One region of the Mesorhizobium sp. M1006 genome, then DNA from elsewhere that is predicted to be linked to it. Evidence: predicted binding sites of a transcription regulator. Region 1 holds the regulator's gene; the other holds the start of a gene.
The links. Region 1 encodes PhoB, which activates phosphate uptake and scavenging genes when phosphate is short. Its sites were predicted from a motif close to TGTCATNNANCTGTCAT; they were not measured.
Positions count from the first base shown of each region.

Region 2: NKH60_RS31750 (PhoX family protein) is a predicted target of PhoB. The motif match lies at 2,902-2,918, and genes of this name have one in related genera.

Region 1 is NZ_JAMYMZ010000018.1:33,749-41,725, reverse strand. Features, by position in the region: gene pstA (phosphate ABC transporter permease PstA) at 1-662, shown strand, start outside; gene pstB (phosphate ABC transporter ATP-binding protein PstB) at 659-1,462, shown strand; gene phoU (phosphate signaling complex protein PhoU) at 1,495-2,202, shown strand; gene phoB (phosphate regulon transcriptional regulator PhoB) at 2,219-2,908, shown strand; gene NKH60_RS18605 (ROK family protein) at 2,918-4,162, opposite strand; gene xylF (D-xylose ABC transporter substrate-binding protein) at 4,448-5,488, shown strand; gene NKH60_RS18595 (sugar ABC transporter permease) at 5,630-6,994, shown strand; gene NKH60_RS18590 (ATP-binding cassette domain-containing protein) at 7,010-7,810, shown strand; gene NKH60_RS18585 (CHASE domain-containing protein) at 7,940-7,977, shown strand, end outside.
Region 2 is NZ_JAMYMZ010000067.1:3,768-11,744, reverse strand. Features, by position in the region: gene NKH60_RS31775 (helix-turn-helix domain-containing protein) at 1-229, opposite strand, end outside; gene NKH60_RS31770 (SMP-30/gluconolactonase/LRE family protein) at 345-1,205, shown strand; partial or broken gene NKH60_RS31765 (sodium-independent anion transporter) at 1,221-1,469, opposite strand; gene NKH60_RS31760 (phosphatase PAP2 family protein) at 1,729-2,430, opposite strand; gene NKH60_RS31755 (hypothetical protein) at 2,445-2,783, opposite strand; gene NKH60_RS31750 (PhoX family protein) at 2,985-4,976, shown strand; gene NKH60_RS31745 (GNAT family N-acetyltransferase) at 5,078-5,758, opposite strand; gene NKH60_RS31740 (MarR family winged helix-turn-helix transcriptional regulator) at 5,755-6,246, opposite strand; gene NKH60_RS31735 (ABC transporter permease) at 6,413-7,174, opposite strand; gene NKH60_RS31730 (ABC transporter ATP-binding protein) at 7,189-7,977, opposite strand, start outside.

The DNA of each region.
Region 1 (7,977 bases):
GCGGCTTGCTCAATGCCATCACGGGCAGCCTGCTGATGACGATCATCGCCGTTGTCGTCGGCACGCCGATCGGCGTGCTGGCGGGAACCTACATGGCCGAGTATGGACGCTTTTCGCGCATCACCACCGTCGTCCGCTTCATCAACGACATCCTGTTGTCGGCGCCGTCGATCATCATAGGCTTGTTTGTCTATGAGCTGATGGTGCGGCCAATGGGACATTTCTCGGCCATTGCCGGCGCCGTTGCGCTTGCCATCCTGGTCATTCCGGTGGTCGTGCGCACCACTGAAGACATGCTCAACCTGGTGCCGAACGCGTTGCGTGAAGCCGGTGCCGCGATCGGCGCGCCACGCTGGGTGGTGATCCGTTCGGTCGCCTACCGCGCCGCATTGTCCGGCATCGTCACCGGCATATTGCTGGCGATAGCACGCATTTCCGGCGAGACGGCGCCGCTGCTCTTCACCGCGCTCAACAACCAGTTCTGGAGCAGCAATATCAACGCGCCGATGGCCAGCCTGCCGGTGACCATCTTCCAGTTCGCTCTCAGCCCTTACGAGGAATGGCAGCAACTGGCGTGGACCGGCGCACTCATAATCACCCTGACGGTTCTGGGCTTGAGCATCCTCGCCCGCAGCCTTACCGGACGCAGAGAGGACAGATGACACAGATGTTGTCCCCAGACATGACGATGGCCGAAACGGTCGCCGAGAAGACGAAGATCGAGGTCAAGAACCTCAACTTCTACTACGGCCAGAGCAAGGCGCTGAAGGACATCAGCCTGTCGCTGCCCGAGCGCAGCGTCACGGCCTTCATCGGCCCTTCGGGCTGCGGGAAATCGACGCTGCTGCGTGTGTTCAACCGCATCTATGAGCTCTACCCAAAACAGACGGCCGAGGGCCAGGTGCTGCTCGACGGCAAGAACATTCTCGACCGGTCGCAGGATCTCAACCTCCTCAGGACCAAGATCGGCATGGTGTTCCAGAAGCCGACGCCGTTCCCGATGTCGATCTACGAGAACATCGCCTTCGGCGTCAGGCTCTACGAGAACCTCGGCAAGTCCGAGATGGACGGCCGCGTCGAACAGGCGTTGAAGCGCGCCGCGCTGTGGAGCGAGGTCAAGGACAAGCTCAACGCCAGCGGCTTGAGCCTGTCCGGCGGCCAGCAGCAGCGGCTCTGTATCGCCCGCACCGTGGCGGTGAAGCCGGAAGTCATTCTGCTCGACGAACCGGCTTCGGCGCTCGACCCGCTGTCGACTGCCAAGATCGAGGAACTGATCGACGAATTGCAAGCCGACTACACGATCGTCATCGTCACCCACAACATGCAGCAGGCGGCGCGCGTGTCGCGCCAGACGGCGTTCATGTATCTGGGTGAACTGGTCGAGTTCGACCGGACCGAGAAGATATTCACGTCGCCCCGCGAGAAGCGCACGCAGGACTACATCACTGGCCGCTTCGGCTGAGCCGTTCCGATCATGCATATGAGGACAGGACCATGGGCGAACACACAGTCGCTTCTTTCGACGAGGATCTCGAGCAGATCAGCAAGCTGATCCGCGACATGGCCGACCTCGCCGGTTCGATGGTCGGCGGGGCAACCAAGGCGCTGTTGAATTCCGACAACGTGCTGGCGCAACGCGTCGTTTCCGACGACGCCATCATGGATGCGCGTCAACGCGAACTGGACGACCGCGCCATCACCCTGATCGCCAAACGCCAGCCGATGGCCCACGATCTTCGCCATGTGGTCGGAGCGATCCGCATGGCGGGCGACCTCGAACGCATCGGCGACCTTGCCAAGAATATCGCCAAGCGCGTGAGTGCGGTCGGCCTCAGCGCCACGCCGCGGGACCTGTCGCATTCCATCGACGCGATGGCGCAGCTGGTTCTCATCCAGGTGCAGGGTGTCATCGAGGAATATGCTGCAGGCGATGCGGCCGCGTTGGCCAAGCTTCGTGCCGCCGACGAGCGCATCGACGTTAAATACACGTCCGTGTTCCGCGAGCTGTTGACCTACATGATGGAAGATCCGCGCAACATCACCGCTTGCACGCACCTGCTGTTCTGCGCCAAGAATCTGGAGCGGATCGGCGACCATGTCACCAACATCGCCGAAAATGCGTATTATGTGCTGACCGGCGAGCAATTGCCGGTCAATCGTCCGAAGCAGGACGAAACGACAATGTCCGCACCGGTGACATGATGGGGGTGCCCAGCCGATGATCGCACCACGCATAATGGTGGTGGAGGACGAGGAGCCGTTGGGTGTGCTGCTCCGCTACAATCTCGAATCCGAAGGCTACCAGGTCGAGGTGGTGACACGCGGCGACGAAGCCGAGATCCGTTTGCAGGAGAATGTGCCCGACCTTTTGGTGCTCGACTGGATGATACCAGCGGTTTCCGGCATCGAGCTCTGTCGTCGGTTGCGGGTGCGCCCCGAAACCGAGCGGCTGCCGATCATCATGCTGACCGCGCGCGGCGAGGAGAGCGACCGGGTGCGCGGTCTTTCGACCGGCGCCGACGACTATCTGGTCAAGCCGTTTTCGACACCGGAATTCATGGCCAGGGTCAAGGCGCTGCTGCGGCGCGCCAAGCCGGAAGTGCTGTCCAGCGTGCTGAAGGTCGGCGACATCGTGCTCGATCGCGAATCGCACAGGGTCTATCGCAAGAAGAGCGAAATCAGGCTCGGGCCGACCGAATTCCGGCTGCTCGAGTTCATGATGCGGCATCCGGGCCGTGTCTTCTCGCGCAGCCAGTTACTCGATAATGTCTGGGGGGAGACAATCTACATCGACGAACGCACCGTCGACGTGCATGTCGGGCGGCTGCGCAAAGCCGTCAACAACGGCCGGATGCCGGATGTCATCCGCACCATCCGCGGCGCCGGCTATGCGATCAGGGAAGATTGACCCGCCTGGTCAGGCTACGTTCTTTCTGACGCTGGGCCTCATTTGCGCGCCCGGCGCGAAAATCTCCTGGTCGACGAAGCTTAACGCCCGCATCGCGCAGCCTTCGCGGATCAGAGGCAATTCGTTCGGCTCTGTATCGAAGGAGATCGAGCCTGAATGCTGGCCGCCGGCGGTCTGGGCGATTGCCTTCCGCAAGGCCGGCTCGATCAGATCGAAGGCGGCGGCACTGGCGCCGACCATCGCGACCGGTGCCGGATCGATCAGCGCGAACAGCGAGCCGAGACCGAAACCCAGCGCTTCGCCGGCCTTGCGGTAGGCCTCGCGTTCCGGCCCATCTTTCTCGCGCGCCCGGGCCGCCAGTGCGCGCATGTCGGCGTCGCTGACGTCGGCGACCGGTTCGCTGTCTTCGCTCATCTGCCTGGCGTTGCGCCAGATGGCGTAGTTGCCGGCATACGCCTCGATGCAGCCGCGCCGCCCGCAACGGCAGAGCGCGCCGCCCGGACGATGGATCATGTGGCCAAATTCGCCGCCCGAGGAATGCGTCCCGGTGAACAGTTCGCCCTTCAGCACCAGCCCCATGCCGATGCCATGCGAAAGCAGGATGGCGATGAAGTCATCGCGATAGCGATCCGGATTGCGCCAGCGCAAAGCCACCGCCATCATGTTGCAGTCGTTCTCCACCGTTGCCGGGATGCCGAATTCGTCCTCCAGCATGTCGGCAAAGGCGATGTCGGTCTGCGGCGTGATCGGCGACCACAGCATGGCGCGTGCAGGGGAGTCGGTAATGCCCTGAATCGCCAGGGCGATGCGGGCGACACTGCGGACGTCAAGATCTGGATCCTGCAGCCGGCGCCGGACGATGGCCATGCATTCACGGATCAGCTCGTCGCGCGGCATAGTCAGCGTGTCCAGCCGGCGCTGTTCCTCGGCGACCACCTGTCCCGTGTAGTCGATAATGGCGGCCGAAAGGAAATTCAGCGACAACACCACGGTCAGCACCGCCGCCGCTTCCGGGTTGAGGGCGAGGCCGACTTGCGGACGACCGCGTTTCAACGAAACGGGCTCACTTGGCTTGCTCTCGGCGAGGATGCCTTCCCGTATCAGGTCGGAAGAAATCGCCGATATGGTCGAATGACTGAGGCCGGTGGTAGCTGCGATCTCAGTACGCGATGGCTGGCCGGCCCGGCGCACCGCCGAGATCACCATCGCCCGGTTGCGCCGGCGCAAATCGTCATGGCGGATTCCGACCGACATTGTTTTGCTTTCCTCCCGGTTGCCGCGGCCGCTCATGAACCGGAAGCCGTCGGTAATGTCCGACAAATAGTGTCGGATGAGGCAAATAGTGTCAGATGCAGGTGGCGCTGTCATCGTTTATTCCGACGCTCGAAAAAACTCGCAGAGTCATCAAAATCCATCAGAATCGATGTTGACAGCAGCCGGAGATCGGACCAGTATTTTTTCGAGGCTCGAAAAAATTAGAGCTTCTAAGCTGGTCTTTGAGCCAATTGGTCACGCCGTACGCGGCGCAGGGAGGATATGATGAAGAAATTCACGACCGCCATTCTGGCGAGTGTCGCCATGACGCTGGCGCTGGCGTCGGTGGCGCAGGCTAAAGACAAGGTCATCGGCGTTTCCTGGTCGAACTTCCAGGAAGAGCGCTGGAAGACCGACGAGGCCGCAATGAAGGCGGCCATCGAGGCCGCAGGCGACAAGTATATTTCCGCCGACGCACAGTCCAACCCCGGCAAGCAGCTCACCGACGTCGAGAGCCTGATCTCGCAGGGCGCCAACGCACTGATCATCCTGGCGCAGGACGCCTCGGCCATCGGGCCGGCCGTGCAAAAGGCGCTGGACGAAGGTATTCCGGTTGTCGGCTACGACCGGCTGATCGAGAACAAGGACGTCTTTTACCTGACCTTCGACAACAAGGAAGTCGGCCGCATGCAGGCCCGGGAAGTCTTCAAGGTGAAGCCGGAAGGCAACTATGTCTTCATCAAGGGTTCGGGTTCCGATCCGAATGCCGATTTCCTGTTTGCCGGTTCGATGGAGGTGCTGAAGGCGGCAATAGACAGCGGCAAGATCAAGAATGTCGGCGAGGCCTATACCGACGGCTGGCTGCCGGCCAACGCTCAGAAGAACATGGAACAGTTCCTGACCGCCAACGACAACAAGGTCGATGCCGTGGTCGCGGCCAATGACGGCACTGCCGGCGGCGTCGTCGCCGCGCTGACAGCGCAAGGGCTGGCCGGATCGGTTCCGGTTTCGGGCCAGGACGGCGACCACGCCGCGCTGAACCGCATCGCGCTCGGCACACAGACCGTGTCGGTGTGGAAGGATGCGCGCGAGCTCGGCAAGAATGCCGCCGAGATCGCCTCGCAGCTGGCCGACGGCAAGCAGATGACCGACATTGCCGGCGTGAAGGATTTCACCACGCCCGGCGGCAATACCGTCAAGTCGCTGTTCCTGACCCCGGTCGCCATCACCAAGGACAACCTCAACGTCGTCATCGACGCCGGCTGGATCAAGAAAGAAGAGGTCTGCGCCGGCGTGACGGCTGGCACTGTTGCAGTCTGCAACTGAGCCGACGTTTCCGAGAAGTCCGAACGCCGCGGCCGCTCGCCGCGGCGTTTTTCAACAAGAGTTGTTTTTCCGCTTCCGGCGGATAACTTCTAGGCTGCTTCCGGCATCCGCGGCAGACGGCAACCCGGCGGGAGAAACATCATGACCGACACGACGTCCAACACGCCGGTCGACAGCACGGCAGACCGGGCACGGGAATCCGAGCTCGGCATCGTTGCCCGATTTCTCAAGGCAACCGAACTCGACACGCGCATGCTCGGCATGGTCGGCGCGCTGCTGGTCATCTGGGTCGGCCTGCATGTCATTTCCAGCGTACGGCTCGGCGTCAATCCGTTCGACTTCGACAGCCGGACCTTCCTGACGCCACGCAATCTCTGGAACCTGTCGGTGCAGACTTCCGCCGTGGCCATAATGGCCGCCGGAATGGTGCTGGTTATCGTCATGCGCAATATCGACCTGTCGGTCGGTTCCGCCGAAGGTCTGATCGGCGTGGTCATGGGCTTTGCGCAGGTGCATTTCCTGGTGCGAATGATCGGTCTGCAATTAGGCAATCCCTGGATCTGGATCCTGGCACTGGCCATCGGCCTGGCGCTTGGCCTTCTGATCGGAGCGTTCCAGGGATACATCATCGCTTATCTCGAGGTGCCGGCCTTCATCGTGACGCTGGGCGGCCTTCTGGTCTGGCGGGGTGCCGCATGGTGGGTCGCCAGCGGTCAGACGATTGCGCCGCTTGATGCCACTTTCCAGCTGATGGGGGGCGGGCCGGCGGGTTCGATCGGCGCGCGATGGAGCTGGATCGTCGGAATTGTCGCGTGCCTAGCGGTTGTGTTCATGCTGCTCAACGGGCGGGTGCAGCGCAAGCGGTTCCGCTTTCCGTTGCGCCCGATCTGGGCCGAGACGTTCCTCGGTGTCCTCACCTGCGCTGCCATCATGGGCGCCATATGGCTTGCCAATTCCTATCCTTGGCCGGTCGGCATCGTGAACAGATATGCGGCGGCCAACAATATAACGGTTCCCGAAGGCGGGCTGTTCATCGCCCATGGCATCGCCATACCCGTGCTGATGGCTGTAGCCGTAGGGCTGATCATGACCTTCATCGCCAAGCGTACCCGTTTCGGCCGCTATGTCTTCGCCATCGGCGGCAATCCGGAAGCAGCCAACCTTGCCGGTATCAACACGCGCTGGGTGACCATGAAGGTGTTCATGATCATGGGCGTGCTGGCGACGATCGCCGCGGCGATCTCGTCAGCCAGGCAGAACTCGTCGACCAATGCGCTGGGCACGTTGGACGAGCTGCTGGTCATCGCGGCGGCGGTGATCGGCGGCACGTCGCTCGCCGGCGGCTCCGGCACAGTGCTCGGCGCCATGCTCGGCGCGCTTTTGATGCAGTCGCTGCAGTCCGGCATGGTGCTGCTCGGCATCGATTCACCGCTGCAGAGCATCGTTGTCGGCGCCGTGCTGGTGCTCGCGGTGTGGCTCGATACCGTCTATCGCAAACGTGTGTAGGGAGGAGGAACGATCATGGCAGACAAAACCGCTCCCACGGGCACGCCGCTGATCGACATGCGCAACATCTCCATCGCTTTCGGCGGCATTCGCGCCGTCGACGATGCCTCTGTCGACCTTTTCCCGGGCGAGGTGATGGCTTTGCTCGGTCACAACGGTGCCGGCAAATCGACGTTGATAAAAATCCTGTCCGGCGCCTACAAGCGCGATGCGGGCCAGATTTTGGTCAACGGCGAGGAGGCTTCGATCTCCAATCCCCGCGACGCCAAGAAGTACGGCATCGAGACGATCTACCAGACGCTGGCGCTGGCCGACAATGTCGATGCGGCCGCCAACCTGTTTCTCGGCCGCGAGCTGATGACCGGCTGGGGAACGCTCGACGACGTCGCCATGGAGGCCGAGGCGCGCAAAGTGATGGGCAGGCTCAATCCGCGTTTCCAACGCTTCAAGGAGCCGGTGGTAAAGCTTTCGGGCGGCCAGCGGCAGTCGGTGGCGATCGCCCGCGCCATCCTGTTCAATGCTCGCATCCTGATCATGGACGAGCCGACGGCTGCACTCGGGCCGCAAGAGACGGCGCAGGTCGGCGAACTGGTCAGGCAGCTCAAGGCCGACGGCATCGGCATCTTCCTGATCAGCCATGATATTCACGACGTGTTCGAGCTTGCCGACCGTGTCTGCGTCATGAAGAACGGTCGGGTTGTCGGAACGGCGCGCACAACCGACGTCACCCAGGACGAGGTGCTCGGCATGATCATCCTCGGCAAGTGCCCACCCCGCGCCATTCCGGGGCCGGGCGCGCTGAAGATCGCCGCATGAACGAGAATTAGCCGGCTAATCACACGCCGCCAAAATGTGCCAGCCGTCACCATGCTTTGGCCTCGCCATTGTGTTGGCGTCAGGACTTGCCCATAAAGATGCCGAACCGTCCACGGGACGTATCAGCAATTGAAGAAGCTTTTTCCGACCGTCGCTTTTATCGCCGT
Region 2 (7,977 bases), on a different contig from region 1:
CGATCTGGTTGGCGGGTCCTGGTCCCCTGTTCATTGAGCCGAGCACGTTTTCCAACTCTACGCCGGCGGCAGTGCAGATCTCCATCAGCCGGTCGAGCTTGCAGTTGCGCTCGTGGAAGATGCGCTTCACCGTCGGCTCGGAAACACCCATCCGCTCGGCAAGGACGCGATAGGTGATGCCCTTTGCCTTAAGCGTCCGCTTCAGCGCTTCGAAGATCAGGCCGTTCATGGGATGCACCTCTTTTGCACGATTTGGTATCAGCCTTCGGTACTAGTCCTGATAGCTCTTCCCGAAAAGTATCGAAAGGCCTAGCTCTCCGCCAGTCCATTACAGGAGACTAGCCATGAAGAGCCTCTTCACCTCGATGCTTCTCGCCCTGGTCGGCATCGCCGCCGCGCCGGCAGTTCAGGCCGCTGAACTCTGGCGCACCGGCGGCCTCGAGCAGCCTGAATCGGCGCTGTTCGACGCCGCCGGCCAGCGCGTTATCGTCTCGAACATCGTCGGCAATCCCGGCGAAGCCGACGGCAACGGCTATCTGTCGATCCTGTCGATGGACGGCAAGCTAGTCACGCAACACTGGACCGACGGCATGGACGCGCCCAAGGGCATGGCGATTGTCGGCGGCAAACTCTACGTCGCCGACCTCACCCATGTGCGCGTCGTCGACCTCGCAAGCGGCAAGCTAACATCGACGATCGACGTGCCGAACGCGGTCTTTCTCAACGACATGACCGCTGATGCATCCGGCAATGTCTACGTCACGGATATGCTTGCCGATACGATCTATCGCATCGACCGCGACCGGCCCGAACTGTTCGTCAGGGATGCGGCGCTTGCTTCGCCGAATGGCATCTTCGCCGATGGCGGCCGGCTGATCGTCGCTTCCTGGGGCAAGGGCATCAAGCCCGACTTCAGCACCGCGGAGCCGGGCGGCCTGCTCTCGGTCGATCTTGCTACCAAGGCCGTTTCGCCACTGGCTGGCGCGGAAAAGTTTGCCAACCTCGATGGCGTCGTTGCCATCGGCGGCAGCATCTACGCCACCGCGTATATGACCGGCACGCTCTACCGCTACAAAGCCGGCGGCACGCCGCAAGCGGTTGCGACGTTCAAGCCGGGCAGCGCCGACATCGGCACCGACGGCAGGTCGACAATCTTCGTGCCGCTGATGAACGAGGGCGAGGTCTCAGCGTTGGGCCTCGACTAAGCCGGCGTTGCCAGCTCAAGCGGCGGGCGCGGCTCTCCTCAGCTGCGCCCGCGCATCCGTGATCGAGGCGCGTAAGTCACCAGCGGCCGCTTGACGCCGTGGTTGATCAGCATGCGGCGTATCCTGCGCTGAAGCGCCTGATATAATGAAGCGAACGCCGGCGCGGCTCGCCTTGTGGGCCGCGCCCTCGATGACATTGGCTGCCGTCGAATCGAAGAACGGCACCGCCGAACAGTCGAGGATGAAGTTCCTGCGCTGGCGCGGGCGGCGACGTCTTCCTGCACCAAGGATTGATGATCTGCCTCCAAACATGCAGCACTCTTTGCCAGCCGATGCGCTGTCATGCTACAAACCTCGGCATCGTTTGGCGGGACATCCGCTGCGATCCCGATTTCACAGGAACGACTTCAAAAGGATGAGCGGGTGAAGATATTCAAAGCGTTGGCAACCTCGACAGCCTTGCTGTCGATGGTTTTCCTGCTGGCAGGCTGCGGTCATGGCCTGATCAACAGGCTGATTTGAGTCAGGTGCCGTCGGCCCGCCCAAGCCATCGCTGCAGGAACCGTGCCGCAAGCCAGCACAGCATCGCCCAGGCAAAGCCGGCGCACCAGCCGGCCAATACGTCGGACGGCCAGTGGACGCCGAGATAGATGCGGCTGATGCCGACCACCACTGTCGTCAGCACCGCCAGCCCGAGTACATAGATCTTCGTTGTGCGCCCGGGCAAAACCCGCGCCGCCATGCTGCCCAGCGTCAAATACGTCACCGCCGACAGCATGGCGTGGCCGCTCGGAAACGAAAGCGATGCCACATCGGCGAGATGCGAGACCAGATCGGGGCGCGGCCGGTCGATGTCGAATTTCAGCACGCTTGACAGGAGCTGGCCGCCCGCTACCGCGACGAACATGAGAAGCGCCGCGCCTGGCCTGCGGATAAGGAGCAGATAGACGATCATTGCTGCCGTGATCAGCAGCAGTACGCTGGCGCTGCCGAGGCTGGTGATGTCGCGCATCGCCCCTTCCAGCCACGCCGGTCCGATCGGATTGTCGGGCTGGCCGGCCTTGCGGAAGGCAAGCAGGATTTCGGTGTCGAAGGCATGCGGCGTGGTCGCCCGCGCCAGCTCCATCAGCTCCTCGAACCCCCACAGCCCGCCGGCAATGACCAGCCCGGCCAGCAGAACCGGGAACTCCAGCCAGTTGGGCAGTCTGCTTGCAATCTTCTTCATCGGCCCGATCGCAGTTACAGCCTTTGCAGATAGGGCCCGAGCGTGATCAGCGCCACAGCTGCGATGGCAAGCACGATGCCGGTTGCCTGCAAGGCATTGACGCGTTCGCCGAAGAAGACCAGCGCCACCACATTCACCGACACCAGCTGGATCACCGCCGACAGGCTGAACGACACCGACATGCCGAATTCACGGATCAGCCTCAGCATGATCAGATTGCCCAGCGAGTAGAGCGCCAACGTCAGCACGATCTTGCCGAGGCTCGGCGCCAGCCCCCACTGTTTTGCGGCCATCGCCGCCAGCAGGAAGATCACCGTCGAGACGCAGAGCTGCCCAAGTCCCCAGAAACTCACTTTTGTTCCTCCCGATGCGGTCCCTACCGCCTGCCGCAGCTCTTGTTTCCGAAGCGCCGGTCGCGGTCAAGCGGGGCCGATGTTGGATACGAAATCGCAGGTGGCAATTTAGCCGGCATGTCATCAAACTGTGACCTGCCGGTAATACCGGATTGGCCAGGCAACACGCTCCAGCAATCCATCCAGCCAGAGGCAGGCCCTATGACCGAACATCGCACCCCTGACGCCCATTTCCGCACCAGCCTGCTCGAGGAAAACGATGGGCCAGGAGCCAATCCCACCGACAACCGCACCATGGGTGAGATCATCGCCGCGCGGTTCTCACGCCGCGGCTTCCTCAAGGGTTCGCTTGCCGTCTCGGCCATAGCCGCTACCGTCAGCCCGCTGGCGCTGATCACCGCCGACAACGCCCGCGCCGCCGAAGGCTCCGCCTTCGCTTTCGACGAGCTCGAGGCCGGCATCGACGACAAGCATCACGTCGCACCTGGCTATGACGCCGACGTGCTGCTGCGCTGGGGCGATCCGCTGTTCGCCGATTCGCCGGGATTCGATCCGACAAAACAGTCGGCGGAAGCCCAGGCCAGACAATTCGGCTACAACAACGACTATGTCGGTTATATCCCGATCGACGGCTCGGCCGAGCACGGCCTGCTGGTCGTCAATCACGAATACACCAATCCGCACCTGATGTTTCCGGGCCTCGTCACCATCGTCGATGGCAAAGCCAAGCAGGCGCCCCTCAGCAAGGAGCAAGTCGATGTCGAGATGGCCGCGCATGGCGGCACTATCGTCGAGATACGCAAGGTATCAGGCAAATGGCAGGTCGTTCGCGACGGCAAGCTCAACCGCCGCATCACCTCCAACACCGAGATCGCGCTCTCCGGCCCGGTCGCCGGCCACGACCGCGTCAAGACCAGCGCCGATCCGACCGGCACGAAGGTCATCGGCACCATCAACAATTGCGCCGGCGGCGTCACGCCGTGGGGCACCTATGTCATGGCCGAGGAGAACATCCACGGCTATTTCTCGGGCGAGCTGCCGCAGGGCCACAAGGAGGCGGCCAATTACAAGCGCCTCGGCATTCCCGAAGGTGCCTATGAATGGGCAGCGCATTACGACCGTTTCGACATCGGCAAGGAGCCGAACGAGCCGAACCGCTTCGGCTGGATCGTCGAGGTCGACGTCCAGGATGCGACTTCGGCGCCGAGGAAGCGCACCGCGATGGGCCGCTTCAAGCATGAGGGCGCCGAATCGATCGTCGCCCAGGATGGCCGTGTCGTCTTCTATCTCGGCGACGACGAGCGCTTCGACTATGTCTATAAGTTCGTCACCACAGGCAAGTTCGATCCGGACAACCGCGCCGCCAACATGGATTTGCTCGACGACGGCACCTTGCATGTCGCCAAGTTTGCCGACGACGGTTCGGTCGAATGGCTGCCGATCGTCTTCGGCCAAGGGCCGCTGACGGCGGAGAACGGCTTTGCCGGCGAGGCCGATGTGCTGATCGAGACGCGCCGCGCCGCCGACCTGCTCGGCGCCACCAAGATGGACCGCCCGGAAGACATCCAGCCCAATGCCGCCAACGGCAAGGTCTATGTCATGCTGACCAACAATTCGAAGCGCAAGGCCGACCAGGTCGACGCCGCCAACCCGCGTGCCGAAAATGCCTTTGGCCACATCATCGAGATCGTCGAGGACGGCGGTGATTTCACCGCGACAAAGGGCAGGTGGGAAATCCTGCTGAAATGCGGCGATCCCGCTGTGGCCGACGTCGGCGCCACCTTCTCGACCGCAACCACCGCCAATGGCTGGTTCGGCATGCCGGACAATTGCACGGTAGATTCGGCTGGCCGCCTCTGGGTCGCCACCGACGGCCAAGGCCCGAAAGCCACCGGCCGCACCGATGGTCTGTGGGCTGTCGATACGGAGGGGACGGCACGGGCGACATCAAAGCTGTTCTTCCGCGTGCCGATCGGCGCCGAAATGTGCGGTCCCCTGTTTGCGCCGGACGACCAGACCGCCTTCGTTGCGGTCCAGCATCCGGGCGACGGCGGCGAGGACTGGGAGGCTTTCGGCCGTCCGTCCTACTATGAGGATTTGTCGACGCGCTGGCCCGACTTCAAGCCGGACATGCCGGTGCGCCCGGCGGTCGTTGCCATCACCAGGCAAGGCGGCGGCAAGATCGCGGTCTGACACGCAGCCAGCTCTTGCAGTCTCAAGGAAGGATTTCGGCGGTACGAAATCCTTCCTTCCGATACGGGATGCATCCATGCTGCGCATCATGCGCCGACTAATCATTCGGTGCGCTGAACCACGGCCACATTCATTGTGCTTCGCAACCTGAAGCCGATGGACTCGTATAACGCTATGGCCGCGGCGTTGCTGGCATAGGCGTGGAGATAGGGAACTTCGCCGCGCGCCACTATCCGGTTTGCCACTAATAGGGACAGCAGCTTTCCTAGGCCACGGCCGCGAAATTCCGGATGTGAGCACACCCCGCTGAGTTCGGTATAGCCAGGTTGCTTCATGCGCTCGCCGGCCATTGCCGCGAGCCTGCCCTCGATTTTCACACCCCAAAAATCGCCCAGGCTCAAGGCTTCGAGCGTGAATGGGCCAGGCTTGGTGAGCAATGCCAGGGCGAGCATCTCAGCAGCATCGTCTCGGGTCAGACGATGCACGCGCGGGTCGGAGACGATCTGCAATGGCTGCTCGGCGATCATCTGAACCCCGGCTGCGGTCGAAGTCGCGGAAAGCCCCGTGGGCAGAGCAATCGCGTCCGCTTGAAGCAGGATCATACTCTCGCCCGGGGAGACAAGGTTTTCGAGCGCCCGCAGGCTTTCCGGGTCGTCCGCGCCAGTGGCGGCGAAAGGGACGATCGACGGCCGATATCGCATGGCGAGGTTGTCACCCTCCGCGAAGGCCCGATGTCGCGTCTGAAGCGCGCTCCAGATAGGGCGGTCGAGCAGATGTCTCATTGCGCGGCACCCTCAGGCTTATTTACACGACGGTCGAGAGGAGCAGCGGCGAGGCCGTCCTCGATGGCAGCCAGCTGCTCAAGAAGCGGCCCCGAAAAACCTGCGCACAAATCCGCGACCACGTTCTCGATGCAAGGCCAGACGTCGCGCTTTGCGACATCGACCAGCCGCCGGCCGTCCCGAGTAAGCGAGACGATCCTGCGCCGCTGGTCATCGGTCGACGGACTGACTTCGAGCAGTCCCAATTCGGCCAGAAGCGAGACGCTTCGCGTTACGCCTGGCTGCGCGATGCCAAGGGATTGCGCCAGTTCCCCGACCGACAGCGGACCCAGCCTGTCGAGCGCGGCCAGCAGCGGGTATTGGCTCGCCTGAACCGGGACATCCAGCCTGTCGAGCAGGCGCTGCGCCTCCGCTTGCAGTTGCTCGCCTATACGCTTCAGCCTGCTGCCCAGGCACAGAAAGCCAAGCGATCGTATGACGTCTTCCATAGGCCAATTCATCCCCATGAACACCGATAACATGATATATAACAATGCATGAAAAGCAAGATCGAGGCATTCAAGCGCGGGTTCCAGGCATCGGGCGCAGGCCTATCGCCTTCGGCAAGGAAAGGTCGATCGGTCAGGCTGCTTCGCCTGGACGAGGCCCGTTCGATCAGTTGCGCAGCCGGTAGCCGGTCCTGAAGATCCAGGCGACGATCGTTATGCAGATGAGCAGGAAGACCACCGTCATGCCGAGGCTGACGCCGACCGAAACGTCGGACTTGCCGTAGAAGCTCCAGCGGAACCCACTGACCAGGTAGACCACCGGGTTGAACAGCGTCACCGTGCGCCAGATGCCGGGCAGCATGTTGATCGAATAGAAGCTGCCGCCGAGGAAGGTCAGCGGCGTGATGATCAGCAGCGGCACCAGCTGCAGCTGCTCGAAGCTCTTCGCCCAGATGCCGATGATAAAGCCGAACAGGCTGAAGGTCACCGCCGTCAGCACCAGGAAGGCGAGCATCCAGAACGGATGCTGGATCGTCAGCGGCACGAACAGCGAGGCCGTCGCCAGGATGATCAGGCCAAGCACGATCGACTTTGTCGCCGCGCCCCCGACATAGGCGATGACGATCTCCAGATAGGACACCGGCGCGGACAGTAATTCGTAGATCGAGCCGACGAATTTCGGAAAATAGATGGCGAAAGAGGCGTTGGAGATCGATTGCGTCAGCAGCGACAGCATGATCAGCCCCGGTACGATGAAGGCGCCGTAGCTGATGCCGTCGATCTCGGTGATGCGCGAGCCGATGGCCGAACCGAAGACGACGAAATAGAGCGACGTCGAAATCACCGGCGAAACGATGCTCTGCAGCACAGTGCGAAGGGCGCGCGCCATCTCCACCCGATAGATCGCCCATACCGCATGAAGATTCATGGCCGCGCGCAGGTTCATGCCGGTTTCCTCACCAGGTTGACGAAGATCTCCTCGAGCGAGCTGTTTTCCGTATCGATGTCGCGGAACTGGATGCCGGCCGCCTCGAGCTCGCGGATCAGCGAGGCGACGCCCGGCCGTTCGCTCTGGTTGTCATAAGTATAGGTCAGCTGTCCGCCATCCGGCGAAAGCTCCAGCGCGTAGTGCGAAAAAGCATCGGGAACGGTGGCCAGGGGACTGCGCAGTTCCAGCACAAGCCGTTTGCGGCCAAGCTTGCGCATCAGCTCGGCCTTGTCCTCCACCAGCACGATCTCACCGCGGTTGATGACGCCGACGCGGTCGGCCATCGCCTCGGCTTCTTCGATGTAATGCGTGGTCAGGATGATGGTGACGCCGTCTTCGCGCAGCCGGCGCACCATCGCCCACATGTCCTGGCGCAGCTCGACGTCGACGCCTGCCGTCGGTTCGTCGAGGAACAGGATGCGCGGTTCGTGCGACAGCGCCTTGGCAATCATCAGCCGGCGCTTCATGCCGCCGGACAGCGTGATCGCCTTGGCGTCCTTCTTGTCCCAGAGCGACAGGTCGCGCAGCACCTTTTCGACGAACGCCTTGTCCGCCGGCTTGCCGAACAGGCCGCGGCTGTAGTTGACCGTCGCCCACACGCTCTCGAAGGCGTCGATGGTCAGTTCCTGCGGCACCAGCCCGATCAGACTGCGCGCGGCGCGGTAGTCGCGGTTGATGTCATGGCCGTCGACGGTGACGGAACCCGACGAGCGGTTGACGATGCCGCAGACGATCGAGATCAG